One region of the Paenibacillus sp. FSL R7-0128 genome, then DNA from elsewhere that is predicted to be linked to it. Evidence: predicted binding sites of a transcription regulator. Region 1 holds the regulator's gene; each other region holds the start of a gene.
The links. Region 1 encodes Rex, which represses fermentation and respiration genes when NADH is low (regulators of the CRP and FNR family bind a similar motif). Its sites were predicted from a motif close to TTGTGAAATATTTCACAA; they were not measured.
Positions count from the first base shown of each region.

Region 2: the regulator Rex is predicted to act here: its motif matches at 9,089-9,106, upstream of NST26_RS08475 (flavocytochrome c).
Region 3: the regulator Rex is predicted to act here: its motif matches at 8,183-8,200, upstream of NST26_RS08460 (flavocytochrome c).

Region 1 covers NZ_JBBOCD010000001.1:4,868,447-4,879,104, forward strand. The annotation lists gene NST26_RS20500 (DnaD domain-containing protein) at 106-873, opposite strand; gene asnS (asparagine--tRNA ligase) at 897-2,192, opposite strand; gene NST26_RS20510 (acetate/propionate family kinase) at 2,214-3,422, opposite strand; gene NST26_RS20515 (3-hydroxyacyl-CoA dehydrogenase family protein) at 3,419-4,291, opposite strand; gene NST26_RS20520 (AAA family ATPase) at 4,424-5,926, opposite strand; gene NST26_RS20525 (hypothetical protein) at 5,919-6,461, opposite strand; gene NST26_RS20530 (cell wall elongation regulator TseB-like domain-containing protein) at 7,180-7,701, opposite strand; gene NST26_RS20535 (amidohydrolase) at 7,731-9,032, opposite strand; gene NST26_RS20540 (redox-sensing transcriptional repressor Rex) at 9,022-9,672, opposite strand; gene dinG (ATP-dependent DNA helicase DinG) at 9,822-10,658, opposite strand, start outside.
Region 2 covers NZ_JBBOCD010000001.1:2,085,920-2,096,577, reverse strand. The annotation lists gene NST26_RS08515 (methyl-accepting chemotaxis protein) at 1-1,946, shown strand, start outside; gene NST26_RS08510 (alpha/beta fold hydrolase) at 2,001-2,903, opposite strand; gene NST26_RS08505 (aspartyl-phosphate phosphatase Spo0E family protein) at 2,993-3,247, opposite strand; gene NST26_RS08500 (aminotransferase class I/II-fold pyridoxal phosphate-dependent enzyme) at 3,448-4,665, opposite strand; gene NST26_RS08495 (Lrp/AsnC family transcriptional regulator) at 4,679-5,170, opposite strand; gene NST26_RS08490 (spore coat protein) at 5,339-5,737, opposite strand; gene NST26_RS08485 (hypothetical protein) at 5,770-6,003, opposite strand; gene NST26_RS08480 (NAD(P)/FAD-dependent oxidoreductase) at 6,192-7,430, shown strand; gene NST26_RS08475 (flavocytochrome c) at 7,514-9,073, opposite strand; gene dcuS (DcuS/MalK family sensor histidine kinase) at 9,201-10,658, opposite strand, start outside.
Region 3 covers NZ_JBBOCD010000001.1:2,075,523-2,085,115, forward strand. The annotation lists gene NST26_RS08410 (endonuclease MutS2) at 1-1,426, shown strand, start outside; gene NST26_RS08415 (DUF350 domain-containing protein) at 1,459-1,878, shown strand; gene NST26_RS08420 (hypothetical protein) at 2,009-2,554, shown strand; gene NST26_RS08425 (MFS transporter) at 2,636-3,838, shown strand; gene NST26_RS08430 (Imm7 family immunity protein) at 3,875-4,273, shown strand; gene NST26_RS08435 (hypothetical protein) at 4,297-4,704, shown strand; gene NST26_RS08440 (Crp/Fnr family transcriptional regulator) at 5,103-5,804, opposite strand; gene NST26_RS08445 (lactate utilization protein) at 5,899-6,576, shown strand; gene NST26_RS08450 (response regulator) at 6,733-7,452, shown strand; gene NST26_RS08455 (hypothetical protein) at 7,579-8,037, opposite strand; gene NST26_RS08460 (flavocytochrome c) at 8,222-9,593, shown strand, end outside.

The DNA.
Region 1 (10,658 bases):
ACAAAAGTAAAAAAAAGTGCCCCTTAAGCCACATACATGACTTAAGGGACACCTTAACCGGCCGGGACTTGCCCTGGACCGGCGTATATCACTAACTCGCTCCGCTCATCTGCCTCCGCCCCGGAATTTCTGGGAATAGGCTTTGACATCCTGGGCATTCTTCACCCGGTTGCGGGCCCATTCCAGCAGAATGCGGTCAATGTAACGGAAATGAACCTTTCCTGCAAAGACCGACTCCTTCAGCGCGAGCAGAATCAGCTCCTCGGGATAGCGGTCTTCATCCACCCAACCGGAAATAGATTCACATTCCATGGGGGACAGCGGACGTCCGAATTCCTTCTCGAAAATGCTGAACAGACTCCGTCCGTCTTCTGACTCCTTGTCAACCGGCACAGCCGGGCGGCCATAGCCGCCGTCCGGTGCGGTAGCCCCGGAGTGATGAGCCACTGCCCGGGCCCCCGGCTCCCGCCCGCTCTGGCCGGGCTTCTCCTGGGCATTCTCCCGCGAGAGTTCTGCCAGATAAGCTCCCAGCTTCGCGTACAGGCCGGAGAAGTTATAGCGCTCATAATGGATGTCCCTCAGCTCGTCGTTTTCTCCGTCGATGCTGATGAACCCCTCCTTCATGAGCTTCTGCAGCTCTCCGGCAATCACCGGAATACTGCGCCCGGTTACTGCCTGCAGCTCCTCCAGGGAAGGGAAATCAATCCCCTCTACCTGTCTGAAGGAGAGCAGGTGAATCAGCAGCATGGATTCACTGCCGGTCAGATTCAGCTTCCGGTAATATTTCAGGAGTGCATAAGGAATGACGGCCATTCCGTTCTCCAGGCCGAAGGCTACGCCCTCGCCCCAGGTATTCCAACCTTTTCCGTCCATACTTAAGCCCCCTTTCCCTATTCTTAAGGGTAAAGACGGTACAGTGTACGAGGGAAGGCAATCGTCTCACGGACATGGTCCAAACCGCAGATCCAGGCTACTGTTCGCTCCAGCCCCAGACCGAAGCCAGAGTGTGGAACCGTGCCGTAGGTGCGCAGATCCATGTACCATTTGTAGGTGTCCATCGACAGGTTATGTTCCTTGAAGCGGGCTTCCAGCAGCGCCGGATCATCAATACGCTGTGATCCGCCGATGATCTCCCCGTAGCCTTCAGGAGCGATCATATCCGCACACAGCACCACTTCAGGACGTTCAGGATGCGGCTTCATATAGAAAGCCTTGAAGGAAGCCGGATAGTGGGTAATGAAGACCGGTCTGTCGCTCATCTCGGCAATCGCCGTCTCATGAGGAGCCCCGAAATCATCGCCCCAGGCAATTTCGTAGCCCTTTTCATTCAGGAACTTAATCGCATCGTCATAGCTGATACGCGGGAATGGTGCTTTGATGTTCTCAAGCTTCGAGACATCGCGGCCCACTGCTTCCAGCTCGGCGCGGTAATTCGTAAGCACGGACTGCACGACAAAGCTGATGAAATCCTCCTGCACGCATAAGCTCTCTTCATGATCGGTGAAGGCCATTTCCGGCTCAATCATCCAGAACTCGATCAGGTGGCGGCGGGTCTTGGATTTCTCTGCACGGAAGGTAGGGCCGAACGAATAGACGCGTCCCAGCGCCATGGCTGCGGCTTCCATATACAGCTGCCCGCTTTGGGTCAGATAGGCGTCTTCATCAAAATACTTGGTGTGGAACAGGTTGGTCGTGCCTTCTGCTGACGTTGGGGTCAGAATCGGCGGGTCCACCTTCGTGAAGCCGCGCTCATTGAAGAACTGCTGAACCGCGCGGATAATCTCCGCACGAATGACCATTACCGCCCGCTGCTTGGAGGAGCGCAGCCAGAGATGACGGTGATCCATCAGGAAATCGACGCCATGCTCCTTGGGAGTAATCGGGTAATTCTCGGTAATATGCAAGACTTCGATTCCTGTAACCGTCATTTCAAAGCCTGACTGGCTGCGGGGCTCCTCGCGGATAATTCCGGTCACGTACAGCGAGCTTTCCTGGGTGAGGCTCTTGGCATCATCCCAGACCTGCTCAGGGACTTCCGATTTCACCACAACCCCCTGGATATAACCGGTACCGTCGCGAAGCTGCAGGAACTGAATTTTACCGCTGGAGCGCTTATTGTTGACCCAACATCCGATGACAACACTCTCTCCAACATGCTCATTCACGTTCTTGATCACACTCTTGTTAGCCATGCCTAAGATCTCTCCTCTAATTTAGCCGTTAATTCCTTGCACAATACTGTAAGTATCGCGTGCAATGACAAGCTCTTCGTTTGTCGGAACCACAAGTACCTGTACCTTGGAGTCTGCCGTGGAGATGCGGCGCGGATCGCCGGAGCGAACCTTGTTGGCTTCTGCATCCAGTTCAATTCCGAGGAACGTAAGATTGTTCAGTACTTTTTCACGCAGGAGGGAAGCATTCTCGCCCACACCGGCTGTAAACACGATTACGTCTACACCGTTCATGGCAGCTGCGTAAGAACCGATATATTTACGCAAACGGTACTCGTACATTTCAAAAGCAAGCGTTGAGTTAGGCTCGCCTTTCTCCGCACCGTCAATAATATCACGCATGTCACTGCTCACGCCAGAGATTGCCAGAAGTCCGCTGTGCTTGTTCAGCATGGAGTTCACTTCACCGACAGACAGTTCTTCCTTATTCATTACATAAGGAACAATTGCCGGGTCAAGGTCACCGCTGCGTGTACCCATCATCAGACCTTCAAGCGGAGTCATCCCCATCGAAGTGTCAACAGAAATGCCGCCGTTAACTGCAGTTACGCTGGCACCGTTACCGATGTGGCAGGTGATAATTTTGAGGTCGCCAAGCGGACGGTCCAGATACTCAGCAGCAGCTTTGCTGACGAAATCATGCGAAGTACCATGCGCACCATAGCGGCGGACTTTGTATTTGTTGTACAGCACTCTAGGAATGGCATACATATAAGAACTTTCAGGCATGGTCTGGTGGAAAGCAGTGTCAAATACCACAACCTGCGGCACACCCGGCATATTAATTTCAGACGCGGTAATCCCCATCATCGCAGCAGGATTATGCAGCGGCGCAAGGTCGAAAAGCTGGCGGATCTTCGTCTTCGCATCTGCATCCACAAGAGCGGAAGCCTTGAAGAATTCCCCCCCGTGTACTACACGGTGTCCCACAGCATTGATCTCGTCAGTAGATCCAATAACCCCATGTTCCTTGTCGGTCAGACAAGCAAGCACTTTACGGATCGCTGTATTGTGTTCCAGAATTTCGCTGACTTCAGTTACTTCCTGTTTGCCGGTTGGCTTGTGGTTCAGAATAGAGGAATCCATCCCGATACGTTCTACCAGACCCTTGGCGAGCACAGATTCATCGGTCATGTTGTACAGCTGATATTTCAATGAGGAACTGCCGGAGTTAATTACTAAGATATTCATACACGGTCACCATCCTTGTCATACTTGAAGAAGCCTTCGCCCGATTTCGTACCCAGTTGTCCTGCACGCACCATCTTCTTGAGGATTGTCGAAGGACGGTACTTGAGCTCGCCGTATTCACGGAACATGTTCTCAAGTGCGGCAAGAACAGAATCCAGACCGAAGCGGTCTGCCATTTCAAGCGGCCCGTTCTGGAACTGGTAGCCGATGCGCATAGCGTCGTCAATATCTTCGGGAGAAGCGACACCTTCCTGCAGGACATGCATAGCTTCGTTGATGAACAGGCAAATGAGGCGTGAAGATACAAATCCGGGGGATTCGTAGATCATAACGCCTTTTTTCTCAACAATCTCATCGACAAAGGCTTTAGTATCTTCAAATGTGCTGTCCGAGGTTTTCAGACCGCGCACGATTTCAACCAGATCAACCTTACCTACAGGGTGTATGAAGTGCATGCCGATAACGCGTTCCGGATACATTGTAGAGCTTGCAAGCTCAGTCAAGCTAAGCGTTGACGTATTGCTGGCAAGAATAATGTGGCTCGGACACACCTGATCGAGCTGATTGAATACCTTTTGCTTAGCTTCCAGATCTTCAACGATGGTCTCAATGACCATATCGCAGGAGCTCAGTTCAGCGAAGTGTGTAACCTTCTGGATACGGGCCAGGATGAGCTTCTTCTCCGCCTGGGTAATCGCCCATTTCTCCAGCTGCTTGTCGAGACTGGTCTCGATCATTTCGTAGGAGTAGTTCAGCCGTTCTGCAGTTTTTTCCACCAGCATGACATCCAGGCCTTTGGCTGCCAGCATTTCAGCAATCCCTTGTCCCATTGTGCCTCCGCCGATGACACCGATCTTCTTAAAATTCATGTAAAAGTCTCCATCCTTTCAGGTATCTATACTTCTGTATTGTACCTTGTCTGTCGAAAAAAATAAGTAGCCCGACATATAATGATATCTTAGCATGTCTGAAAAGTAAAAAAAAATAACCGGCATAAAGAATTATGCCGGTAAAAGGACACTGTCACGAAATTGACAACGAAATTGCTCTCCGGAGAGGACTTCTTCCTTCATTAAAATGTCAAGGGAGTAATCAAATATATTTCTCTGCTTGTCCAGCAGGTCATTTGTGCGGATCATAAGATCATCCAGTATTTTACTGTTTTCCTTCATTAATTCTTCGGTGGTAACCATTTGCAGATTCGCAATACCCAGCGAAGTGAGCCCTGACTTCATCATGGTCTCCACGATATTCAGTGCCTGATCGAAGTCTCCACGGGAACCGGTACTGCGTCCGCCGTAATACATCTCTTCGGCAGCCGCTCCTCCAAGAGCAATCATGATCTGGTTCTCCAGGTAATCCTTCGTGTACAGATACTGCTCGGTCTGCGGATTATGCCGGACATACCCTAGAGCCTGACCGCGCGGGGTCAGTGTGACCTGGCTAACGCTTCCGGGACGCAGCAGTTCAGCCATAATAGCATGTCCAAGCTCATGGATCGCTACCCGCTTCTTCTCTTCATGGTTGGTCTCACGGTCGGTCTTCTCACCCATCATGACCTTGTCGATCGCCATCGACAGATGACGCTGCTCTACCAGGGTCAGATTCTCGCGCATCATGTAGATCGCGGCTTCGTTCATCACGCTCTCCAGCTGAGCACCCGAGAAGCCGTAAGCTTCTTCGGCGATTTTATCCAGATCCACGGTATCATGCAGCGGCTTGTTCTTGGCATGCAGGTCGAGAATCGACTTGCGGCCCTTCTTGTCAGGCATATCCACCTGAATATGGCGGTCAAAACGCCCCGGGCGCAGCAGCGCAGAATCAAGCATCTCCTTGCGGTTCGTTGCGGCTACCAGCAGAATGCGCGGGGTATCGTTGTTATAAATTCCGTCCATCTCCGTCAGCAGCTGATTGAGGGTCTGATCATATTCACGCTGTTGTCCGCCTTCGCGCTTCCCGCCGATGACGTCGATTTCATCAATGAAAATAATGGCGCTTTGCTTATTCTCCTTGAGTGCGCGTGTGCGGGCATCCTTGAACAAATCGCGTACGCGTCCCGCACCCACACCGACATACATCTCAACGAATTCACTACCCGAGGCAGCTACAAACACGGAGCCCGTATAATGTGCCGCAGCCTTAGCCATCAGCGTCTTTCCTGTTCCCGGAGGACCTGTAAGCAGAATTCCCTTGAGCGGGCGAATCCCGAACTTGCTGATTTCTTCATGCCGGATCAGGAAGTCCAGCGCTTCACGCAGCTCCTGCTTGGCATTGTCCTGTCCGCCGATCTCTTCAAAGGTCAGCTTGGAGGGGCCGTTCTTCTTGCGCTTCTTATCTGCACCTGCATTAACCGTCAGACCGCCGCGGGCATGGGCAATGAACAGGAGCGCGGCAACCATGCCCAGTGCTATGATTACAGGGAAGATATTGATCCCCACAAAAGCCATAAAAATCAGCATGACCGGAACGAATCCGGCTACAACCTCTTTCCAGTACTTAGGCATTGTTCCACACTCCCATCTTGGCTGCTGCACGCGGCAGAATGATAAATTTGCTCTCTGTGCCGTTGCTCAGGCTTACATATACATTATTGTCGTCAATCTCTGTGGTAGCTGTAACCCCGCTGTACTTACTGTCCTGCTCCTTCAATCCGTCCAGCTTGGCTGGTATCAATGTATACTTCCGGCTCTCCATCGCTTCTGCTACAGAGAACATCGCTTTATCCCAATACTCATCCAGCAGTTCACTCGGCTTCTGTTCCACATCCAGCTTCAGGGTCCGTCCGTCAATAGCAGTGCTGCCTTCTCTTGATACATACTGCACCAGTTCACGTAATTTCGTGCCCGGCTGCAAATCCAGTTTCAAAGTGACCTCATTGCGTTTAATAGTAATATGGGAATCCTTCACTCCCTCGTAGGATGATACCAGCTTCTGTAGCGGCTCCTGCACCGCGAATGTACGGTAAGAATACCAGCCACCAAACAATAATGCAGCAGACAGCAGAGACGTTAGCAGTACAGGCACAAGACGAAGTTTCAAGAAACGTCCTCCTCTCAATAATGACCGAGCATAACTCTACAATAAAGACCAGCCAGCGTGTCTAGCGCCCATCCGAGACTGACATGCTCTTAAGCATGTCTTAGTACAAGTAGTAGTATATCATAGGTGTATATACGATTTTACATAAAGTTGTGAATATATTTAAAATTTTTGATACTAATTTCTGGATGTTTCATGCGCTTATCATTTTTACCCGGTCAATCTTCAGTTTGGAGTCCGCTTGATTTCAGCCATCATATATTCCGCAAAATCAGTTAATTCGCGCGGTTCATAGCCTTCGGCGACTGCCGCACCGCTATATTCCTATTCCGCAATTATTCGGCAGACTGTCATGAAAGGCTACGCTACGCCTGGCAAGTCTATGATTGACCTCTGCGGACAGCTTGTCCTCTACGACAATGAGCAGATCAATGTCGCTTGAACCCGGTTGAAAACAGCCCGATGTACATGAATGGTACTGCAATCTATATATACTGGTATATGTACATATTGACAACAGAGCAGTAGGGAGCAGCTCCGATCAATGCCTCCCCTTTATTAAGTAAGCCACAGATCCTGGTGTCCCTCAAGTCCATGAACAGCTCTAGCCTGTTCTCTACTCGTATATAACACGCCAAAAAAGCGGGAGTACAGTATCACTGTATCTCCCGCTTCTAAATATAGTTCAAGCCTGAACGCCCGGCCGCTTAAAGTGACGCTAGCGGTTCGGCAGACTGTACCCCTCACCGATGGCGCTGCCATCCTTGAAGCGGTAAAAATTATAATAGAATCGCCCGTCTTTTTTGTAAAATAGCTGCCAGGCATATTCCCCGTTGTATACACCGGGCAGCAGCCGTTCGATCGTAATGTCCGGCAGCTGGGCGGCTATGATTCCGCGCATTTTCTCTTCTGAGGTGCCATTGCTCAGTTCCTCAGCATACAGGTCGTTGTCGCCTCCGGCAGGCTTGCCCTCCAAGGTGAAACGGACCCACACCATCAGCTCGGTCCCTGCTTCATTTTTACCGGTCAGCACCCAGTAGATCTCATTCTCATTCCAGACAGATTTCTGGGCCTTGGTTACCTCTGTTAGTCCGGCACGCGCCCGGGCCAGCTCCTTGGCCTCACTCCGCTCGTTCCACTGGTCCTTCATAATGTAGGCATAGAACTGGCTTAGTCCGAACAGAAGGAGCAGCACCACGGTAATCCCCAGCCAGATCCATTTTCTCCTCTTCTTCTTCACCACGCTGCTTCCTTTCCCGTTCCCTTGAATTACCGTTTAAGCAGGCTCTCGAACGTCTCCTGTGCTTTGCGGCGGATGGCTTCTTCATCAAGTGTCAGGCATTGTCCATGCTTCACAACCTGCTGGCCGTTCACCCATACATGCTCTACATCCTTGGCACTTGCCGAATATACGGCATGGGAGAGCAGATCGGTATGCGGCAGCAGATGAGGCTGGTCAATATCAAGTGCGATGAAGTCGGCCTTCATTCCTGCTGCAAGCCGGCCCACCCCGCTTAGGAAAATAGACTGCGCCCCATACTCCGTAGCCATCAGAAGCGCCTCAGGAGCCGGTACCGCTGTAGGATCACCGCTTACGCCCTTGTGGATCAGAGCCGCCAGCCGCATCTCTTCGAACATATCCAGATTGTTGTTGCTCGCCGCACCGTCTGTCCCCAGAGAGACCTTAACCCCGGCTCTCAGCAGCTCAGGAACACGGGCTACCCCGCTGGCCAGCTTCAGGTTACTACCGGGGTTATGCGACACGCCAACGTTATGGCGGGCCAGGATCCCGATCTCTTCATCGTTCAGATGAACCCCGTGGGCAATGAGCGAAGGACGGGTGAACATCCCGAGCTTCTCCAGATGCGCGACCGGACGCAGGCCGTAGTCGGCCACGTTCTGTTCCACTTCATGGCGCGTCTCGGACATATGGGTGTGTATTGGCAGGTCTAGATCATGGGCAGCCTGCACAAACTTCATGAAAAACTCTGGAGGACAGGTGTACGGGGCGTGCGGTGAGAGCATGGTCGTAATTCTGCCGTCAGCCTTGCCGTGCCAGTTACGGGCAAAAGCAATCGCCTCAGCAAGCTTCGCTTGCTGTACCTCTTCCGGGCACAGCCCAATTACGCCGCGCATCAGCACAGCACGAATACCGGACTGCTCCGTTACTTCCGCTACCCGGTCCATATGATCATACATATCGAGGAAGGTGGTTGTGCCGCCCTTCAGCATTTCCAGTACAGACAACGAGGTTCCCCAATATACATCATCACCAGTGAATTTCTCTTCCATCGGCCACATCTTCTCCTGCAGCCAAGTCTGAAGCACCATATCGTCGCCGTATCCGCGCAGCAGTGACATGGCCGTATGCCCATGGGTATTGACCAGACCCGGCATGAACAGCAGACGGCTGCCGTCTATGACCTGTGCACCATCCTCCACTACCGGCTCAGCTTCACCTATGTAAGTAATCAGATCATTCTCCAGGGACATGTACCCGCTCAGTACCGGCTTGTCACTGCCCGGAACCAGGAAGTGCCCATTCTTGATTATCGTGATCTTACTGCTCATCTTCAGCCTCATCCTTTCCATCATGCAAATAATAGGCCAAGCTCTGCAGATCTGTGGTGAAATCTGCGGCATGAATCCGGATATTGGCAGGCGTCTTGAGAATAACCGGTGCGAAGTTCAGAATCGCTTCGATACCGGAATCCACAAGAATATCGGCTACGTTCTGGGCTTCGCTGTCAGGCACGGTAATAATCCCGATCCGGATGCCCTGCGAGCGGATGGTACTGCTTAGCTCCTCCATCGGCTGCACAACCAGCGAGTTGATCTGCTGGCCCACCTTCGGCGGGTAGGCATCGAAGATGGCAGTAATCTTCATCGTATCCTTCAAGTAAGCGTTGTAGTTAGACAAAGCATGACCGAGGTTACCGGCTCCAACCAGTGCAACATTAATTTGCTGGTCAAGCTTCAGGATATGGCGGATCTTCTCAATCAGATAAGATACATCATAGCCGATGCCTTTTCTGCCAAAATCACCGAAATAAGCCAAATCCTTACGGATCTGGGCGGGATTTAGGTCAAGCTTCTGGCCCAGCTCCTGAGAAGAGACTGTGGAGATTTCACGTTTTTGGAGATCGTTCAGGAAACGCAGGTACACTGGGAGCCTGCGCACGACGGCCTCCGATATTTTATCCGATTTCATGTATTCTCCTCCTTAAAAGTTTTGTTAGCCTACACTTCATTCCGTACAATTATAGCAACCGTGCCCCGCCGCCTGCCGGAGTGGCAGGACAGGCGGGAACGGATCTTCAGGATAATCATGACTTATTAATAATAGCAATAGCAGATGAATTAGGAAACCCCGCCGTCATCCAGCCATTCGGCAATTCTCGGGACCATCTGCTCGGTGAGCATATGCTCCATCTTGGGACCGGGGAGCGAGTACAGAAAGTACTTTCCGTAATGCGATTCAATCACTCTGGTATCGTACACAATTACGATGCCCCGGTCCTGCGCCGTGCGGACCAGCCGCCCGAAGCCCTGCTTGAAGCGGATGACAGCCTGCGGCACGGACAGCTTCATGAACGGATTCTTCTTCTGTGCCTGAAGCAGCTCTGACTTCGCTTCTGCCAGCGGGTGATTCGGCGGCTGGAACGGCAGTCTGACAATCGCCAGGCAGGTCAATGCTTCTCCAGGGATATCCACCCCTTCCCAGAAGCTGCTGGTACCCAGCAAGACCGAAGCCGGGCTGTCCTGGAAGCGGCGGATCAGCTTGCTCCGGCTGCCGCCTTCCACACCTTGTCCGAGTACCGCGATATCCTGTGAGGCAAGTGCCTCCTTCAGCGGTTCATACACCTGGCGCAGCATCTTGTAGGAGGTGAACAGCACCAGCATCCGCCCCCGTGTTGTTACAGCTGTCTCAGCAAGGGAGTGCACGAGGGTGTCCACAAAGCGGGCATCCCCAATACTCCCCTTGACGCTCGGGAAGTCCCGCGGAATGACCAGGAGAGCCTGCTCACGATACTTGAATGGCGACGGAAGCAGTGCAGTCATCAGACGCCGCTGCTCTGCAGCCTCGCCAAGACCCAGGTTATCAATCATGAACTGGAAGGATTTATCCACGGATAAGGTGGCCGAGGTCAGGATAATGCTCTTCTTCTTATCGAAGAACAGCTCCCTGAGCTGGGT
Region 2 (10,658 bases), 2.8 Mb from region 1:
CCAAAAGCATTATCCAGCGCGAGGTTACACAAAAAATGAATGTGCAGATATCAGATATTTCTAACGAAATTAATGCGAACTTAAATGTGCACAGCAAGGTTCCCGAGGTTCTGGCAAGGACGCTGGAGAGTCACGCTGCGGAATTCACACTGGATCAATACCGGACGATGCTGTCTAGTGCGCTGGAGGCTAATCCGGATACATATGGTGTGGGTATTTATTTTGAACCCGGACGGTATGACAGCAAGCTGAAGTACTTCTCCACCTATGCCCACCGAGACGGCGACAAAATTGTGACAACCGAGCAGTACAATGACCCCGATTATAATTATCACGGGCAGAACTGGTACACTATCGGCAGAGACCATGCAGCGTTTACAGATCCATTCTATGACACAATTACAGGGACAACGATGGCTACGTTTACTGTTCCTTTCCGGGATACCACGAATACCTTGCTGGGTGTCATGGCCGGAGATATCGATCTCAAGACGCTGCAGAGCAGGATCGAACAGACCAAGGTGGGGAATACAGGCTGGGCCTTCCTGCTGGACAAGCAGGGGAATTACATTGCCGGACCGGATGACGAGAAGAATATGCAGCTGAAAATAACAGATGAAAAAAGCGCAAGTCTGTCCGCAGCGGGAGCAGAAATGCTTCAGCAGAATCAGGGGATGGTAACCTATGCCGATTCCGGCGGGACCATCCAGATGTATTATGAAAAGCTGCCGGATACCGGCTGGATCGTGGGTCTTGCCATGCCGGAACAGGAGCTGTATGCGCCGCTTAAAGGGCTGCTAAGGTCTATTCTGCTGGTTAGCTTTGCAGGTCTTATCCTGACGGTAGCAGCCGTATATCTATACAGCCGCTATATTACCCGTAAGCTGACTCGGGTCAATGAGATGTCCCGGCAGATGGCTGCCGGAGACTTCACCGGGAAGCTGGAGGTAGACAGTGAGGATGAATTCGGCAATATGGCCGGGCATTTGAACCAGATGATTACCAATCTGAGCAGACTCCTGGGGACCATTGCCGATCACTCGCTGCAAGTCGCCTCGACCTCGGAGGAATTAATGTCTAGCGCCAACCAGACCAATCACACCACAGAGGCTATTGTGGAGAATATTCAGGATCTCTCAGCCGGAGCGGATCAGCAGATGCAGTCCACCCGCGAGTCTGCAAGAGCGATGGAGGAGATGGCCGCCGGTGTGCAGCGGATCGCGGAGGCCTCAATGGACACCGCAGCAGCGGCTGGGCGGGCGGCAGGCCAGGCGCAGAACGGGTATTCCGTCATTACGGAGGCGGTGGACCGGATGGAAGAGATGGAGCGGACCGCCGCAGATGCTTCCAGCATGATTACCTCTCTTAGCGCACAATCCCAGCAGATCGGCAACATCATTGGTCTGATCAAAGGCATCAGCGATCAGACCGGCATGCTGGCCTTAAACGCGGCGATTGAGGCTGCCAGAGCGGGCGAATACGGGCGGGGCTTCTCCGTGGTTGCCGGTGAGGTGAAGAAGCTGTCCGAGCAGACAGCCGAAGCCGCCGGGCATATCAGCACCCTGATTCTTGAGATCCAGCAGGGCAACCGTGCCGCATCCGATGCGGTGCTGGCGAATGCCGGTGCCGTTCAGGAAGGCTCGCGGATGGTAGGCGAGGCCGGGCGTCTGTTCACGGATATTCTTGGCGGCATCGGCGAGATTAACACCCAAGTTCATGAGATGTCTGCTTCCTCCGAGCAGCTGCTGGCCGGAACCGAGGAACTAACCTCCTCGGTGGCGGAGATGGCAGAAGTGGCCAGGCAGGCGGCAGAGCGTTCCCAGAGCGCTGCCGCGGCCTCCGAGGAGCAGCTCGCCTCCATGGAGGAGGTAGCCGCAGCCTCTACCGAGCTGGCGAAGATGGCCGATGGGCTACAGCAGGCAGTGGCCACGTTCAAGGTTAACTAACAGAGCAACAGTGCTAACCCCCTGATAGGTCTTCGGACCAGCACAGGGGGTTATTTATATAGATTCGCTCCCCTTCCTTCCCTTCAAAAAAGCCACCAGCTCGCGGTTGACCCGCACCGGCTGCTCATGATTCACGCCGTGACCGGCGTCCGGGATGACCGTGTAGCGGAACCCGCCAGCATCCAGTGTTCCAGTGAGCTCCCGCTTCTGCTTCAGCTTATAATCTCCCAGCAGGAAGTATAGCTGATCCCGGAACGTAACCGCTTTCTCTTGTTCGTAGGGCTGAAGCTTATGGGCGAACATCGCCTGCTGGTTATGATTCTGCATTAACAGCACCAGATGCTCCCCGACTTCGGGATGCTTGTCGAACAGGCCTGAGGCCGGGGAGCTGAGCTTGCGGGCTGCCTTGAGCAGATTGCTGCGTGTAGGAACAAGAATCTCCGGGAACATCATCATCAGCGTATGTATCATGCTTTTAATTGGAGAAATGATTATTCCTCCCTCCATGCAGACAGCCTTCAGCGCTATTCCCGGCCCGTTCACCATGTAATTGAAGGCCATATATGCTCCGTTAGACACTCCTGCCACACAGAATTGGTCAAGCTTCAGCCCATCTGCGACCTTGTTAATCCAATCCACCTGGTCAAAGGTCCGTTTATGGAACAGCTCACCTGGAACACTCTTCCCCGGTCCTCCCAGCGTATCTACCGCAATGCAGCGGAAATGCCGGGACAACTCCTTCATATTCAGCAGCCACATCACCGCCGAATTATCGCCTACCCCGTGTAATAGGAGCAAGGGCGGTGACTCCGGCTCTCCCGCTGTTATACAATGAGTTGTCCCATAAGGGGTCTCCACATCAAGCTCCTGAAATTCCGTCCCCCACGCGTCAAGAAGCTCGTTATAGGACCTTAGAACCTGTTCTTTGCCGGACTCGCTTTTAAATACCTTGATCATTTTCATACTCCACCTTCCGGTACTTCATTATTCAAAAAAAACGGACATCTCCCCAAAGGAAGACATCCGCTTGATATAATCGTGCCGTATTAATTGCTCTTGCGGTGGCGGCCTCTCATATACTCATTAATCTTGAGATCCAGCAAGCTGCTGATTGCTATTACATTATCCGAGGTAAAGGACTTCTCCTGCATAAAGAGCTGTTCCATTCTGCTGCGGAGCATCTGAATTTCATCTTCCAGCGAGAGCCTGCGTGCATTCGCATCTTCTCTGGCAGGAGGTCGCCCGCTTCCGGAGCCACATTTCCCGCCAAAGGAGGATAAGTAATAATCTGCGCTCAGCACAATCACCCTTCCTGATGTAGTATTGCGCGTCATCCAGATAAGAACTGTGTGGTTCTATGCAACCAGATATGAAGCGCCTTTATTCCCGGAATAAGAGGTCCATGTAAGTGTATTACAGGTGTTTCTTGTCCTTAGAGTAAAATAATACCATATCAGAAGGTGATCGGCTATAGTTCTATTTACTTCTTTGTCGAGCCTTGTCAGGCCCCTTCCCGGGCCAGCTGTGAGACAAATGCCCCAATTCGCTCAACCGCTTCATTCAACTGGGACACCGAGGTGGCATAGGAGCAGCGCAGATAGCCTTCTCCGCCCAGACCGAAGACACTTCCCGGAACGGCGGCGACCTTATATTCAAGCAGCAGACGCTGGGCGAACTGGTCGGAGGTCAGGCCGGTGGCCTGGATACTAGGGAATGCATAGAAGGCACCCTGCGGCTCATGACACTCAAGTCCCGCCTCCCGCAACCCCTTGACAATCAATCGGCGGCGCTGGTTATAAGAGTCTGTCATGCGGTCCTTCTCTTCCATTCCGTTGGTAAGGGCCTCCAGCGCAGCCACCTGGCCCATCGAAGGCGCACACATGACGGTATACTGGTGAATCTTCAGCATGGCTGAGATCAGGTCCGGGTGACCGCAGGCATAGCCCATCCGCCAGCCGGTCATGGCGAAGGCCTTGGAGAACCCGCTGACCAGGATCGTCCGGTCAAGCATCCCCGGCAGCGAAGCGAAGCTGACATGGTTGCTTCCATACGTAAGCTCGGCATATATCTCATCCGAGATGACGATAAGATCATGCTTCTCTACCACCTTGGCAATCGGCTCCCAATCTTCACGGCTCATGATGGCACCCGTCGGATTGCTTGGATAGCAGAGAATCAGAATCTTCGAGCGCGGGGTAATCTTGGCCTCCAGATCCTCGGCAGTCAGCTTGAAGTTATTCTTCCCGAAGGTCTCAATGCCTACCGGAATACCGCCGCCGATAGCCGTAATCGGAGAATAAGAGATGTAACATGGCTCGGGTATCAGAATCTCGTCTCCTGGAGAGATCAGGGCACGCAGAGCCAAATCAATGGCCTCGCTGCCGCCGACTGTGGCGATAATCTGATTCGCCGGATCATACTTCACGGCGAAGCGGGTCTCCAGATACTCGGCAATCCCCTCGCGGAGCTCGGGCATTCCGGCATTGGAGGTGTAACCGGTGAAGCCTCGTTCGAGCGAATAGACGCAGGCCTCTCTCACATGCCAGGGCGTCTTGAAGTCCGGCTCGCCGACACCGAGCGAGATAATATCCTTGCTGCCTGCCGCCAGATCAAAAAACTTGCGGATGCCCGAAGGCTGAATCTGCTGGACCAGCGGGGCCAAATAAGAGTTCATCGACTTGCCTTTATCTCCTGTGTGCTGAGCGTTATTAATGATCATGACATTACATCCTTCACGGAGATATCATCAGACGGTTGTCTTCCTCATGCTCTTCAAAGATGATACCGTCCTGTTTGTATTTTTTGAGCGTAAAGTTCGTCTTGGTAGAGAGCACAGCATCAATCGGTGACAGCTTCTCAGACACAAAATTAGCGACCTCGCGCAGATTGCGTCCTTCCACTTCCACCAGCAGATCGTAAGCGCCGGACATCAGATAGACGGATTTAACCTGCGGATACAGATAGATCCGTTCGGCAATGCCCTCGAAGCCGCGGCCCCGTTCCGGCGTAATCTGCACCTCGATCAGCGCCGTCACCCGTTCATCATCGACTTTATCCCAATTGACTACCGTCGCGTATTTCACAATGACATGATCCTGCTCCATTTCAGCGATCACGGTCTTCACATCTTCTTCCTCCGCACCAAGCAGGGTCGCCATTAATGCCGTTGAGCTTCGCGCGTCCTCCTTGAGCAGTTCCAGCACTTTCCTCTTCAATTCATTCATTCTCAGGGCCTCCTGCAAAAAAGAGTTTAGTATTAATATGACATGAAAAGTGCCGTTCTGCAAACAAAATAACCCCGCCGAGGCGGGGCTATTTGACTTCATTCCCTTTATATTTTCTCCTGCATGGCCGGGTAAGCGCTCTAATGCTTCACAGGGCCATCGCCAGGGTTACATATAATAGGAACCGTTATGATGCTGCTGGACGTTCGGCTGGTGCTGCGAAACATTCGAATGCTGGTTATACGCTCCTGCCCCGCCTGTTTTCTCACGCACGAACTGCTGCAGCTTCTGCTGGGTCTGCTGGGCACTCTGAATCTGCTTGTCCACATCCTGGCGCAGCGCTTTGCCCGGAGGGGTGTACATGTTCATTTGCGACATCTGCATGTACAATTCCCCCTGAATTCTGAGGGTATCCATAGTCAGATCATTGAATACCCGTCTGACGGCGGGACAATTCGATTCTGTAGCTGCTGTGGTGTACTCGCGGACAGTCCGCTTCAGATCAGCCAAAATTGTGTTCAGTAAATCTTCATCCGCCATAAACGGTGTTCCATTCTGTGCGTACACAGTAAAACCTCCTTCAAAGTTTGTGGGTTCTGTTATTGCGGCTGTGATGGTGCGTACTGCTGATGCTGATGGAGCAGCTGGACCAGCATATCCATGTGATGGGTATGACTCTGAATCTGCTGGATGCAGATCCCCTGCACGGCAGAGTTCTGAGTGGTTCCGGCTGTAGCCGCGAGCTGCTTAATCAGCAAATCCTCATTGGAAATGGAATCGGCAATGTATTCCAATTCTTTTCCGCTAAGTGCCTGCATTTGGTTAGATTGCATGTTCGGTAGTCCCTCCTTCTGGTTGTTCAAGCGTTCCTTAGTATGCTTCAGGAGAAGGCTGTTTATGTGCCAGAAGGTACATTAAGCAAGCTCACATATGATGAATAATCCTTAAGGTCTTGACGCATGAGACTCTTCAATAGTGCAAATAATAATACTCTGAATGACATAAAGGAGCGAACAGATCTATGAAACTCGTCAGCGGGCAACTGCCCTGGGAACACACACTGCCTGAGCCTCCGGTATATCCGGTGCTTGAGGAAGATATAACCTGCGACTGTCTCATTGTAGGCGGCGGGATGGGCGGAGCGATGATGTCTTACCGCATGTCCCTCAGTGGAGCAGATACCGTTCTTATCGATAAAAGAACGATCGGTACCGGAAGCTCCCACGCCAATACGGGACTGCTGCAGATCGCCAATGACAAGTCGCTGACAGCTTGCATGAATACTTTTGGGGAAGAGAATGGCGTGCTGTTCTACAGACTCTGCCAGCAGGCCATGCGTGCGATTCTTGACCTGCCCGGCAAGCTGGACATCGATCCGCAGATCATCGAACGCACCAGTCTGCTCTATGCCAGCGTCCCGGAAGATGTGGATATGCTGAAGCTGGAGAATGAGAATCTGATCAAGCACGGCTTCGACTCGGAGTTCTGGGAGGCGGAGAAGATCCGCGCCCATTACGCCTTCTCCAAACAAGGTGCGCTGTATTCCAAAGGAGATGCGGAAACCAATCCGCTGCGGACGGTACACAGCCTGATTCATAAAGCGCACTCCGGCGGGGTAAGGGTCTATGAGCATACCGAAGCCCTTCATTATGAGTACAATCCAGACGGCGTAATCTGTCATACCGGACAGGGGCGGATTGTTGCAAAGAAAGTCGTCTTTGCTATGGGGTACGAGACCCAGGAGATGAAGAAGGACCGGGGAGCAGAGCTGATCAACACCTATGCTATTATGACCGAGCCTCTGCCACATCTTCCAAAATGGCATGAGCAGAGCCTGCTCTGGGAAACGGCCCGGCCTTATCTGTATTTCCGGACTACCCCGGAAGGCCGGATTATCGCCGGCGGCAAGGATGAGCAGCTTACCAGCGTGGAGCGGCGTGAGGTAAGGGTCCTCTCCCAGTGTGAGCGTCTGGTCGAGGAGCTTACGGCCCTGTTCCCGGAACTTCAAGGAATCAAGGCCGAATATTCCTGGGGAGCGGTCTTCGGCTCCACCCGTGACGGATTGCCTTATATGGGGCCGCACCCGGAATTCCCGCATTGCTACTTCATTGAAGGCTATGGCGGAAACGGCACGGTCTACAGCATGATTGCCGCCGAGCTGCTTGCCGATACGCTGGCCGGCAAAAGCCGTCCGGAGCTGGAGCTGTTCTCGCTGACCCGGTCGGCCAAGCCTGCGCCCTCCCCGGCGATACAACCTTAGAGCTGCAACACAGAAAGGGATGCCCGCATAGCCTGATGGCTGCGGAGCATCCCTTTTACATGAGAACAATATAGGATAATAGCTTATTGCGCTTTTACAAATTCAGCCGACTTAATCCCTGCCTGACGTCCGAAGATAATAATCTCGGCTACCGAGTTACCGCCGATACGGTTCTCGCCGTGCAGCCCGCCGACCACTTCTCCTGCCGCGAACAGGCCCGTAATCGCCTTGCCGTCTTTGTTCAAGACCTCAGTGTTGGTGTTGATCACCACTCCGCCCATCGTATAGTGAATTCCAGGGCCGATCTGAATCGCATAATACGGAGCACCGGACAGATCATTATCCATACCGGTTGTTCTGCCGAACTCGGCATCCGACTTACTTTTCACCGCACTGTTCCATGTTTCCACGGTGGTCTTAAGTGCAGCGGCTGGAACCTTCATCTGATCCGCCAGTGCCTCGATGGTATCTGCGGTCTTGACTACACCCATCTTGATGTATTGATCTACCGCCTTGACACGGGATTTCACTCCGGCGTCGAACACGAGATAAGCGGATTTCTCAGGAAGTGTATTAATTGAAGCCGTCACCTTGTCACGGGTATCCATCTCATTGCCGAAGCGCTTGCCCTCAGCAGATACAAGAATAGCCCCTTCTCCCCGGACCGCTTCACCGATCAGGTAGGATTTCTCCTGCTGTACAGTCGGGTGAACCTGAATCTGATCCAGGTCTACGGTAGTTCCGCCGACCTTCTCAATCATGGCAATGCCGTCGCCGGTGCTGCCAATCTGGTTGGTCGTTACCAGTCCTTGCAGATCCGGGCGAACCTTGGCAATCAGTTCCTTGTTGGCACCGAAGCCCCCGGTGGTTACGATAACTGCTGCTGCGCTGATCGTTTTGTCATCGGCCTGGTTGAACAGCACCTTCACGCCGTTCACCTTACCATCCTGTACCGTAAGCTCCTTCACATCCGCATTGACGAACAGCGGAATTCCCTGCTCCTGAACATTGCGGACAAGTCCTGCTACAAGATATTGTCCCACGGCCGAGCCGTCCTCCGGACGATGGGTACGCTTCTCCTTCATACCGCCGGTAATTGTAATATTGTTCAGGCGGATTCCGATGGAATCGAGCCAGTCAATGGCACCTGCGGATTGATCCACAAAGAAGTGCAGCAGCTCCTTATTGTTCGTATCATGTCCGCCCTTAAGGGTCTCTTCATAGAACAGTTCGTTGCTGTCTTCGATGCCCTGCTCCTTCTGGAACTTGGTCTGCGAGGCATTCATCCCTGAGGAGGATTTGGTCGTATTGCCGCCGGCAACCGGCATTTTCTCTAAGATAACCGGGTTCATGCCGGCTGCTTTGGCTTCCAGCGCAGCAGACATTCCAGCACCGCCCGCGCCGACGATGACGATATCATATTTATCCTTTAACTGATCGTACGGAGTATAGCTCGCTTCGGATGCTCCCGACACGGCCTCCGGCTTCTCAGTAGGTGCAGTGGTTGCTGCCGGCTCTGTAGCCGCGCTGCCTGCCTCCTTGCTCTCATTCTTGCTGCTGCCCGCATTGTTGTTTCCGCAGCCTGCAATGACCAGCATCACGGAGAGAATGAGGATAAGCGCCGCTGTTAATCTCTTATTCATGTGAGTTGTGCCCCCTTGTGCATATTTTCACAATTATCATAGCGCCAAAGAAGCGGTTTGTGGAACCTTCCGTAAATTATTAAAGAGTTTTGTAACTAAAGTAAGCGGGTATGCGGACCTTAAATGTTCACACACCCTCCTCCTCCTTCACCTCATAAGGCACATCCACGATAAAATGTGCTCCCGGCCCGCAGCCGGCGGCAAGCTCAAGATGACCCTTGAGTTTGTCTACACTTTTCTTCACCAGATATAGGCCGATTCCCCGCTGTTCACCCTTGGAGGAGTAGCCCTGAACGAAGATCTTCTCCCCCAGGCCCGCCGGAATTCCCGGACCGTTGTCGCTAACCTCGCATAGCAGACGCCCTTCTTCATATTGAAAAGCAAGCTCCACCCGCTTCACGGGTTGCTCACAGAGCTCCCCCAGCGCCTCCAGAGCATTATCCAGCAGATTGCCGGCAATCGTAATCAGCTCATGAATCACCTGCGGATCAGCCGGCTCCGGCAGATAGCTGTCTCCGGTCAGCAGCAGCTCCATCCCCGCTTCGCGTGCCCGGCTCAGCTTCCCCAGCAGAAATCCGGCCAGCACCGGGTCCTTGATCTGTCTTGTGATCGACCCGATCTCCTTCTGGTAATTGCTTACCGTTCCCAGAATATATTGCTGCAGCTCATCATACAGACCCATATGCGTCATGCCCATAATGACATGCAGCTTGTTCATGAACTCATGGGCACCGGAGCGCAGCGCTTCTGCATAGACCGAGACTCCCGACAGCTTCTCCGCCAGCACAGCCAATTCGGTTTCATCCCGGAAGGTAGCAATCGCGCCAACGATGTTCCCGTTCACCCGGACTGGCAGGCTGTTCACCAAAAGAGAGCTGTCTCCCAGCTCCAGCTCCCGGTCCTGTATCCCCTCTCCCTCAGCCAATACCTGCTCAAGACCCAGCTCCGGCCAATACTCGGCAATCTGCCGGTTCATGGCGCTCCCGCCAATCCCCGCTGCCCGCAGAAGCCGCTGTGCTTCCATATTAAGGATGGTAATCCGCGCCTCCTGATCTACGGCAATAATTCCCTCACGTGTGGATTCCAGCATCGCACTGCGTTCCTGGAGCAGCTTGGAGATGTCCTCCGGCTCCATCCCGAACACCATCCGCTTGATCCGGGCCGCCAGAATGAATGCTCCTCCCGCTCCAAGCAAGGCTCCCGAGACCAGAATCGCAATAATCGTCCACTCATTCATCAGGACCAGCCGCTCGACCCGCTCCAGGGACAGACCGGCAATGACCACACCCACCTGATGCCCCCGGTTGTTATAGACTGGCACGAAGCCGCGCAGGGATCTGCCGAGCGGACCAGCCCCTTCGGAGATGCTCTCCCCTCCGCGCAGCGATATCTCCTGGCCGCCTCCCGCAAAGGGCAGACCGACCAGCGAAGCATCCGGATGAGAATAGCGGATTCCCTTCATATCTGTCACGACCACGAACATAATATCATTGCGGCGGGCGATCCTTGAGGTGTAGTCCTGAATCTCCTTGCTGTTGCCCTCACTGAGTCCCTCAGAGACCAGCGGAATCAGGGCGATGGTACG
Region 3 (9,593 bases), 2.8 Mb from region 1:
GCAGGTTGTGCCGCTGGATGTGGAGCTGGGCAATGATTACCGCTCCATCATCGTGACCGGCCCTAATACGGGCGGGAAGACGGTGACCTTGAAGACGATCGGCCTGCTCAGCCTGATGGCCATGTCGGGTCTCTTCATTCCGGCCGAGGAAGGCAGCCAGTTGTGTGTCTTCGATGCGATCTACGCCGACATCGGCGATGAGCAGAGCATTGAGCAGAGCCTCAGTACCTTCTCCAGCCATATGACAAATATTATATCCATTCTGAAGCGGATGACACCGAAGAGTCTGATTCTGCTCGATGAGGTCGGTGCAGGAACCGATCCGGCCGAAGGCTCCGCACTGGCGATAGCGATTCTGGAGAATATTCACCGGACGGAATCCCGGATGGTTGCCACTACACATTACAGTGAATTGAAGGCATACGCTTATGAACGGGCAGGCGTTATTAATGCCAGCATGGAATTCGATGTGCAGAGCCTGAGTCCTACTTACCGGCTGCTGGTCGGTGTACCTGGACGAAGCAATGCGTTCGCTATTGCTGAACGCCTCGGGATGCCAAATGCAATCCTTGAGCATGCGCGCGGTGAAGTGAAGGAAGAAGATATGCGTGTTGAGCATATGATTGCATCCCTTGAGGAGAACCGCCTTACCGCAGAGAACGAACGCATACGGGCGGAAGAGATTCGCCGTGAAGCGGAGGAGTTCCGTAAGCGGCAGCAGCAGGAGCTGGAGAAGCTGGAGGGCTCACGCGACAAACGCCTTGAGAAGGCAGAGAAGGATGCCAGCGAACTTCTGGCCAAGGCGCGCAAGGAAGCCGAGGAGATTATCAGTGACCTCCGCCGCCTGGCGCTGGAGGAAGGCGCATCCGTCAAGGAGCATAAGCTGATCGAAGCGCGCCGCCGGCTGGATGAAGCAGAGCCTGCGCCACGCAAGAAGGCTGTGCCGCGCAGCGCGGTCAAGGCGCCGCGTAAGATTCAGCCAGGGGATGAAGTGAAGGTAGCGAATGTGAATCAGAAGGGCCTTGTGGTTGAGCTGAGTGGTACCAAGGAAGCGGTGGTACAGTTCGGCATCATGAAGATGAAGGTCAATCTGAGTGATCTGGAATTCCTGGCCTCCGCCCCGGATGCTCCTCCGCCGGCTCTGCGCAGGGCCACAACGGTCAAGCGTACACGCGATGAGAATATCCGTAATGAGCTTGATCTGCGCGGTGCGAACCTGGAGGAAGCCATTATGGAGACCGACCGCTTCATCGACGAAGCTTTTCTCGGCAATCTGGGGCAGATCTCCATTATCCACGGCAAGGGGACGGGGGTCCTGCGGACAGGAATACAGGAATACCTCCGCAAGCACAAGCATGTCAAAAGCTATCGGCTCGGGAACTATAATGAAGGCGGCGCGGGTGTGACGGTAGCTGAACTGGAGTAGCGCCCATAGTCCGGCAGGGAAGAGGGAAAAGTGTGCAGGATAATATTGATCTTTTGCTGGAACATCCGCTGGGGGCGCTGCTAGGCTACTTCACTGTCGCCATATTGGGGCTGGTCGTATTCCTGTCCTTCTTCGAAATGGTGACGAAATACAACTGCTGGGAAGAAATCCGTAAGGGGAATGTGGCCGTAGCCATGGCAACCGGAGGCAAAATCTTCGGAATCTGCAACATCTTACGCTTCAGCATTGAAGCGGGGGCATCCATCTATGAGACGATGAAATGGTCGGTTGTAGGCTTTTTGCTGCTGCTGCTGGCTTACTTCCTGTTCGAGTTTTTTACTCCGGTCTTTTCAATTGATGAAGAGATTGCCGCAGATAACCGGGCCGTAGGACTGACAGCCATGCTGCTCTCCATATCCTTGTCCTATGTTATCGGCGCGGCCATATTCTGAATTAGGGGGCAGGGAGATGAAGCTGCTGATTCGGATTCTGTTTTTTTCAGCCCTGGCTTTTATAGCGGCCGGCATTATATATTTAACGGTGAATTGAACCGAATGTGAGTAAGCGAAGGAGATTATACAGATGGAGACAACAGTTTGCCCATGGTGCCATACCGAGATTGTATGGGATGAGGAGTTTGGCCCCGAGGATACCTGTCCTCATTGCAATAACGAGCTTAGCGGCTACCGCACAGTAACGATAGGTGCAGAGGATCTGGAGGATGAAGAGCCGGATACGCAGGAAGCTTCCGGGGAGGAAGAGATCAGCGACGATAATTTGTGGGATGACGACGACAAGGATAGTGTGGTGCCTGTATGGGGTACGCTGGGCCAATTCGGCGATGACTATGATCTGAAGCGTTATGAGGACAAGGTCTCAGGCTTGCTGGCTGCCCAGCTGGAAGCTCCGGAATGTCCGCAATGCCATGAGCTGATGCTTCACTCCGGTACGCAGCAGGTGGACGGGTTCACCCCGGCAACGCCGGAAGCGCTAGGCGGCGCAGCCGTGCTGAAGCCTCCTTTTGCGCTGAATCTGTACGTCTGTCCTTCCTGCTTCCATGTGCAGCATAGTCTGGCGCAGGAAGACCGCATCCAGCTTGTCCGCAATCTCAGCACCGCAGCCGAATAAAGTTCGGATTCATGCTTTCCCTGCCGTCTGGACATGTTAGTAATAGATGATGTGTCTTAGGACGAGCAGGGAGGGCTAAGCATGAGAGGTTCTGAACGGGGACAGGCGGCGCTGCTGCTGGCTGTAGGCGGGCTATACCTTCTGGCTACAGTGCTTGCAGGGACGTTCCTCAACGTATATCTGTGGAAAAGCCGGCAGAACTTCGCCATGATCGGCTGGTTCACCGTGGCCCAGCAGCTTGCGGTGGGTCTCAGCTTTTGGCTGGGCGGCAAGTGGGTGAAAGAACATAACAAAATGAATGCCCTACGGCTGGGAATTGCCGTATCGGGCTTTTTTTATTTGCTGGTGCTGTGGCTGCGGGGCGACGCGATTCATTACATTTGGCCGCTGGGCGGGGTCCTCGGGCTATCCATCGGGCTGTACTGGCTGGCGTTCAATATTGTTTTCTTCGAGATTACCGATGCCAAGAACCGCGATTTCTATAACGGGTGGATGGGCCTGCTCGGTTCCCTGACTGGAATAGCCGGACCCTGGGTGTCCGGCTGGATGATCTCCCGCTGGCAAGGCGGACAAGGCTACCGTATGGTATTCATACTGTCGTTATGTATCTATGGGTTGGCTGCTGTGCTCAGCTTCGGCCTGCGCAAACGGCCGCGCGGTGAAGCCTATCTCTGGCTGGAGCCCTGGCGCGAGCTTACCCGCAGGCGCAGTCCTTGGCGGCCAGTTGCGGCGGCGCTAGTATTTCAGGGCATCCGGGAAGGCGTATTCTCCTTCCTGATTGGTCTGCTCGTCTACATTGCAGCACAAGAGGAGAGCAAGCTGGGACAGTTCGCCCTGCTGACCTCCGCCGTCTCCCTGATCAGCTATTATGCGGCCGGCAGATGGTTCAAGCCCCGCGCCCGCCTCGGCGGTATGCTGGCAGGCAGCCTGCTGCTCATCGCCTTCCTTCTTCCGCTGCTATGGAAGGTGAACTTTACGACCCTCCTCATCATGGGGATCGGGACCTCACTCTGCCTGCCCCTCTACATGCTGCCGATGCTGTCCACCAGCTTCGACCTGATGGGAGTGTCCGAGGAGAGCGCCGGCAAACGCGTGGAGCTGGTAGTGCTCAGGGAGCTTAGCCTGATGAGCGGCCGCCTCCTCGGCCTGCTGATCTTCATCGCCGTGCTGTCCCTGGACCAGTCCCTGCGGACGATCACGCTGCTCATGCTCCTGCTGGGGGCCGCGCCGCTGGGGAGCTGGGTGGTGGTGCGGGGGTTGCTGGGGCAGAGGGGGAGGTTTTGATTGTTTTCATCAAATATCTAGGAAGCGGGTGAGAAGATGTACGAGTTTCATGGCTGGGCTACGATCCGGGAGACATTTGAAGAAGATTCTGAAAATTTAGAATTGGTGTTCAAAAATATACAAAACTTTATCTTAGAGTTGGGTTGGAGTGATGGACTCCTAAAAGTCTATCCCGCAAATGGGACGTATCATCTTGCTGTAGGAGGATTTTTGAATCACAAAAGTTTCGAGGCCGGGGAGATCATTGAGCTATTTCAATTCATCGCAGACCAAGCACCGGGTTCTTATGGCTTACTCTATACAAGAGATGATGAGGATATCGAAGGCTACGATAACGAGTTCAAAGTCTACGTACTAGCCCGAGGAACTCTAAGGCGGCAAGAGGATGTCTGGTTATCACCGTTTGTTCCGGTCGTGGAGGATGACATATTATAGTGACCAAGCAGGAGAGGATTCATATGTTTGCAATGAGTGTAGATGAAGTTAACTTAGAGATCAAGAGAATCAATACGCATTTAAGTCGATGCTTATGGATGGATTTTGAATTTTGTCGCATGGATGCAGGACAAATTGTTTTGTCAGGTAGCATTGACCAAAGTAGTAATGAATATGCGATAGATATTGAGTTTGAAGAACCTTATTTTGTTTCAACTTTATTTTTATGGCATACGGATACAGCCAAAGTTTTTATTGAACTAGCCAATGATGATGAAATCATTGACTTGAATCAAAAATATAGGGTAGAACTGGGGAATTATATTTTCAAAATCAGTGTAGAGGGTTTTGATAAAATTCCAATTTTTATAGCAGCAAAAAAAATATCATTCAAAATATTAGAAGGAGATCCTTTTCCAAGAAGTAAGTGAAAAACTTGAATACTGCCATGTAGGATATTGATGGTTCTTGAGACACTTAGTCAAAAAAATTATGGCATGAAGATGAGTTTACAATAGCGGACCCATTCGATTTTTAGATTTAACCAACAACCTTGGGAGGCCTAGAGTCTTTCAAGATTGTTTTGATTGGCGAAATTTACTAATCTATATAGAATATAAAGATATATGGTTAACTAAATATACCCTTCTGCGCAACATTTGTAATATAAATAACCGTCCAAAGTTCGAAAATTAAGGGCGTGCGAAACAAAGTTTTTTTCAATAGAAAACCACCCCCCAATATCATCCAATCAAAACTGGAAAATCGGTGAACTCCCCCATAGTAACTGCCGTCACATAAGCAAAGACCACACCAGCCCTGCTTGCTATTACTGAACATCCTTTTCCACTGCTTCTTCCAGCAGCCTAAACTCATTTCTATAAAACTCAATCAAGCCGTCCCGCTTCATCCATGCCAGCTCTCTGGACAAGGCGCTGCGGTCTACATCCAGATACTCGGCCATCGCTTCTCGATCAAAGGGAATCGTAAAAGTTTCTGTTCCAGCATCACGCATCACTCTTGTTAAATAAGTTAGAACCTTATCCCGAATAGTCGGCATAATTAGACAATCATTCCGGTCATGCAATTCTAACGCACGTTCGGCAATACTATCAAAAAGATTGCCAAGTAATTGTTCGTGACCCATACATAGCTTCGTGCAACGGCTCAATATGCTTTGGATAGGAATAAAGAGAACCTCAAGCGGTTCTATGGCCTGTACTGACATCGGGCATCTTCTTCCACGGCTGGCAGCTGTGAGAACAGCGGTATATCCACCCGGGTAATGGAGGGATACAATAATTTGTTTTCCTTTGACGTTCAATTTCGTACTTTGAGCGAGGCCCTGCAATATGATGCCGACATCATCAACGTAATCGCCCTCACGGACAACCATCTCATCTTTTGCATATTCTTTGCGTGTGGCTGACAGACATTCAAGCATTTGGGGAATATCATCTGGAGCAATCCCTGTAAATAAACGTGATTGGCAGAGGGATTTTAAGTTATTCTGAGCGGCTTCGCGTTGCATGTGCAACATCCTTTTTCTTTTTACTATACTATATTAATCATACATACACACGAAGTTTAGCCACCTTGTCTAACGTCAGAACGGAGGAAGAGCAATGCAAACGAAAGAAGATTCAATCAAAGCGAGAAACCGGCTGTTAGCCTCCAAGGTTATGAAAAATCTGCAAAGCAGAAAATTTGAGGCCTATTACTGTGACAACGCCATAGAAGCTGCGGAAAAGGCGCTATCCTTAATTCCGGAACAGTCTTCGGTATCTTGGGGCGGTTCAGTCACGCTTGAGGACATCGGGCTTCTTGACCGGGTACGCCAAGGCAACTATGCAGTCATTGATCGTGATACAGCGCAGACGATGGAGGAACGTTATGACCTCATGCGCCAATCTCTTTTGTGCGACACCTATTTAACCAGCTTCAACGCGGTTAGTGAAGATGGGATACTGGTCAATATCGACAGTGTGGGCAATCGGGCGGCAGCGGTTACTTTTGGACCGAGAAGTGTGGTTGCTGTCGTGGGGATGAATAAGGTGTGCAAGACCGCTGAAGATGCAGTGATAAGAGCCAGAACCTATGCCGCTCCCATTAACGCAAACCGTCTTTCGAGTTCGTCCAGCCCATTTTTACATTCACCGCAAAAAACGCCCTGCCTAATCAATGGTGCTTGTGCAGATTGTAAATCAGAGGATTGTATCTGTTCTTACATCGTCGAAACAAGAATGTGTAAAACAGCGGGGAGAATAAAGGTTATCCTCGTTGGTGAATCTCTGGGATTTTAATTTTTTCGGCACCGTTCGGTTAATTTCTCGAATTGGTGTCTTTTTGTTAGTTTTGATTCTATGTCTCAGCACACCTCCCTCCAAAATTCTCCGCCGCAATGTTATATTAGTTGTAGTTATATGTAGTTATAGTTTCACAAAAGACAAGGAGACCCCATGAACATTAAAGTACTAATCGTTGAAGATGACCCGATGGTGGCGAAGTTTAACCGGCATTATCTGGAGCAGGTTCCGGGTTTTGAGTATGCGGGCTGGGCGGCGACAGGGGATGAAGCGAGAACTATGCTGGAGGAGCAGCAGGTAGATCTGGTGCTGCTGGATATTTATATGCCGCGTGTCAGCGGGCTGCAGCTGCTCTCTGCTCTGCGGGAGCAGGGGAGCAAGGTGGATATCATTGTGATCTCTGCCGCCAGTGACAATGCCAGCATCCGCAAGGCGCTGCAGAACGGGGCCGTGGATTATTTGATCAAGCCGTTTGAGTTTGCCCGGTTTCAGGCGGCCTTGTCAGCGTATCGTGAAGATTATCAGCTAATGCACAAGGAGCACCTAAGCCAGGAGCAGCTGGATAAGCTGCTGCGGCATTCGCTCGGGACGGAAGAGGAGAAGTACGCTGCCCTGCCGCTGCCCAAAGGGCTTGCCGAAGGCACACTGGAGAGCATCTGGAGCACAATTAACCGGCTGGAGAGCCCGGTGTTCTCCACGGAGGATATCAGCAGTCATGCGCCCATCTCGCGGATCTCGGTCCGCAAATATCTGGCTTTTCTAACGGAGGCAGGTATTCTGGAAATGGAGCTTAGCTACGGGGCGGTAGGCAGGCCGGTGTATATGTATAAGGTGAGACCTGAAGGGCATGAGCTTATCCGTAAATATCTATGAGCGTTCTCTTAAAATAAAACGGAGTCAAGGTGTCCCGAGGCTGCCCCAGGCGTTCCATGACTCCATATAGCCGTCACATTAGCTGTGAAGGTTATTAAGCTATGCCATACATAAGCGTGCGCAGAATCAATCGAAGGCCTGCTGCAGAGCCAGCGGACTGAACTCGTTAATGATTTTATAGGCTACCAGGTGCGGGTTGTTCATGTCATTGTCATAGATAATCATGTGATGCTTGCCCTTCAAAATAATGTCGAACCGCTGCTTCCGGTCGGCCTGGACGATGGTAATGTAATAGCTGTACTTGTTGTCTGTGCTCACATTGCGGGCGGATTTCATCAGGCGGACGCTGGAGAAATCATCGTAGATCCGCTTAATCGCTTCCGGCTCAGTAAGCACAATATCCTTCTGTTCACCGGGAACAGAAGATAGGCGGGTAATTTCCAGAGCGGCGATATCTTCCAGATGGATGGTTCGGGTAACTACTCTTTTGAATGAAGTATAGCGGCTCGCGGTGTAGCTCATCAGGGAGACACCGGCTGCTGCCAGAACAGCACCGGCCAGCCAATATTTTTCGCTTTTTTCCATAGTTTCTGTTCCTCCTAGTGATACGGTTGTATAAGCTCTAATTATAAATCTATAAACACATTCAAGCAAATTCACTACCTTTATTTACTTTATCATTTCTTTAATTACTAAATATTCTTGTCAGGGCTCCTTCAGGTTATGATGATTGTGAAAATATGCACAATAACAATTGGAGGAGAACTGAATGAACAGAAAGAGATGGGGAAGTCTGCTGGGCAAGGGGTTGCTGCTGGCAAGTCTGGTGGTATTGCCTGCATGTAACAGCACCAAAGGGGAGTCTACGGACATTGTTATTATCGGCGGCGGCGGCGCGGGAATGACTGCTGCCATTGAAGCGCATAATCAGGGAGCCAAAGTGATATTGATCGAAAAAATGCCTATGCTTGGAGGCAACACCGTCCGTGCGGAAGGCGGATTGAATGCGGCAGGAACACCTTATCAGGCAGCGGCTGGCATTACAGACAGTCCGGAGCTGCATTTCGAGGATACCATGAAGGGCGGCAAGAACCTTAATAACCCGGATCTGGTCAGAACACTTACGAACGGTGCGGCGGTTTCGGTGGAGTGGCTGAAGGAGAATGGAGCCGAGCTGTCTGAAGTGGGACGCGCAGGCGGGGCAAGCGTGAACCGGATTCACCGTCCGGCAGGCGGGGAAGCGGCAGGGAATTTCATCGTAGTCGCGCTGAAGAAGAAGCTGGAGGAGTACAAGATTGATATGCGCCTGCGGACGACTGCCGATGAGATCGTCAAGAACAAGGACGGCGTGGTTACTGGAGTGAAGGTGACGGATAAGGATGGCAAGCAGTACACGATTAGTGCGAATTCCGTTATCCTGGCGGCTGGCGGTTTTGGAGCTAACATGGACATGATCAAGGGGTACCAGCCGAAGCTGGAAGGGTTCTCTACCACTAACCACCCGGGCGCAACCGGCGATGGTACAACGATGGCAGAGAAGATCGGTGCCAAGCTGGTAGATATGAAAGAAATCCAGATTCATCCGACCACCATTCCGAATCAAGGCGTGCTGATCACGGAAGGGGTACGCGGAGACGGTGCGATTCTGGTCAATAGCGAAGGCAAGCGATTCACGAATGAACTGCTGACCCGCGATGTCGTGTCCCAGAATATTTTGGCCCAGTCCGGTAAAGTAGCTTACCTGATCTTCAATGATGAGCTGCGTGCGAACCTGAAGGCAACTGAGGTTTACTTTGGAATGGATTTGGTCAAAGAAGCGGCAACACCTGAAGAATTGGCGGCACAGATTGGTGTAGATGGCAAAGCGCTTGCGGATACACTGAAAACGTATAATGGCTTCGTTGCTTCCGGCAAGGATACAGAGTTTGAACGGCCGGATCTTGAGCTGTCTTTTGAAAAGGGTAAATATTATGCAATTCAGGTAACACCGGGAATCCACCATACCATGGGCGGAGTAGCAATTAACACCCAGGCTCAGGTGCTGGATACCAAGGATCAGGTCATTGCCGGGCTGTATGCTGCGGGCGAAGTAACCGGCGGAGTACACGGCGCGAACCGTCTGGGCGGTAATGCACTGGCAG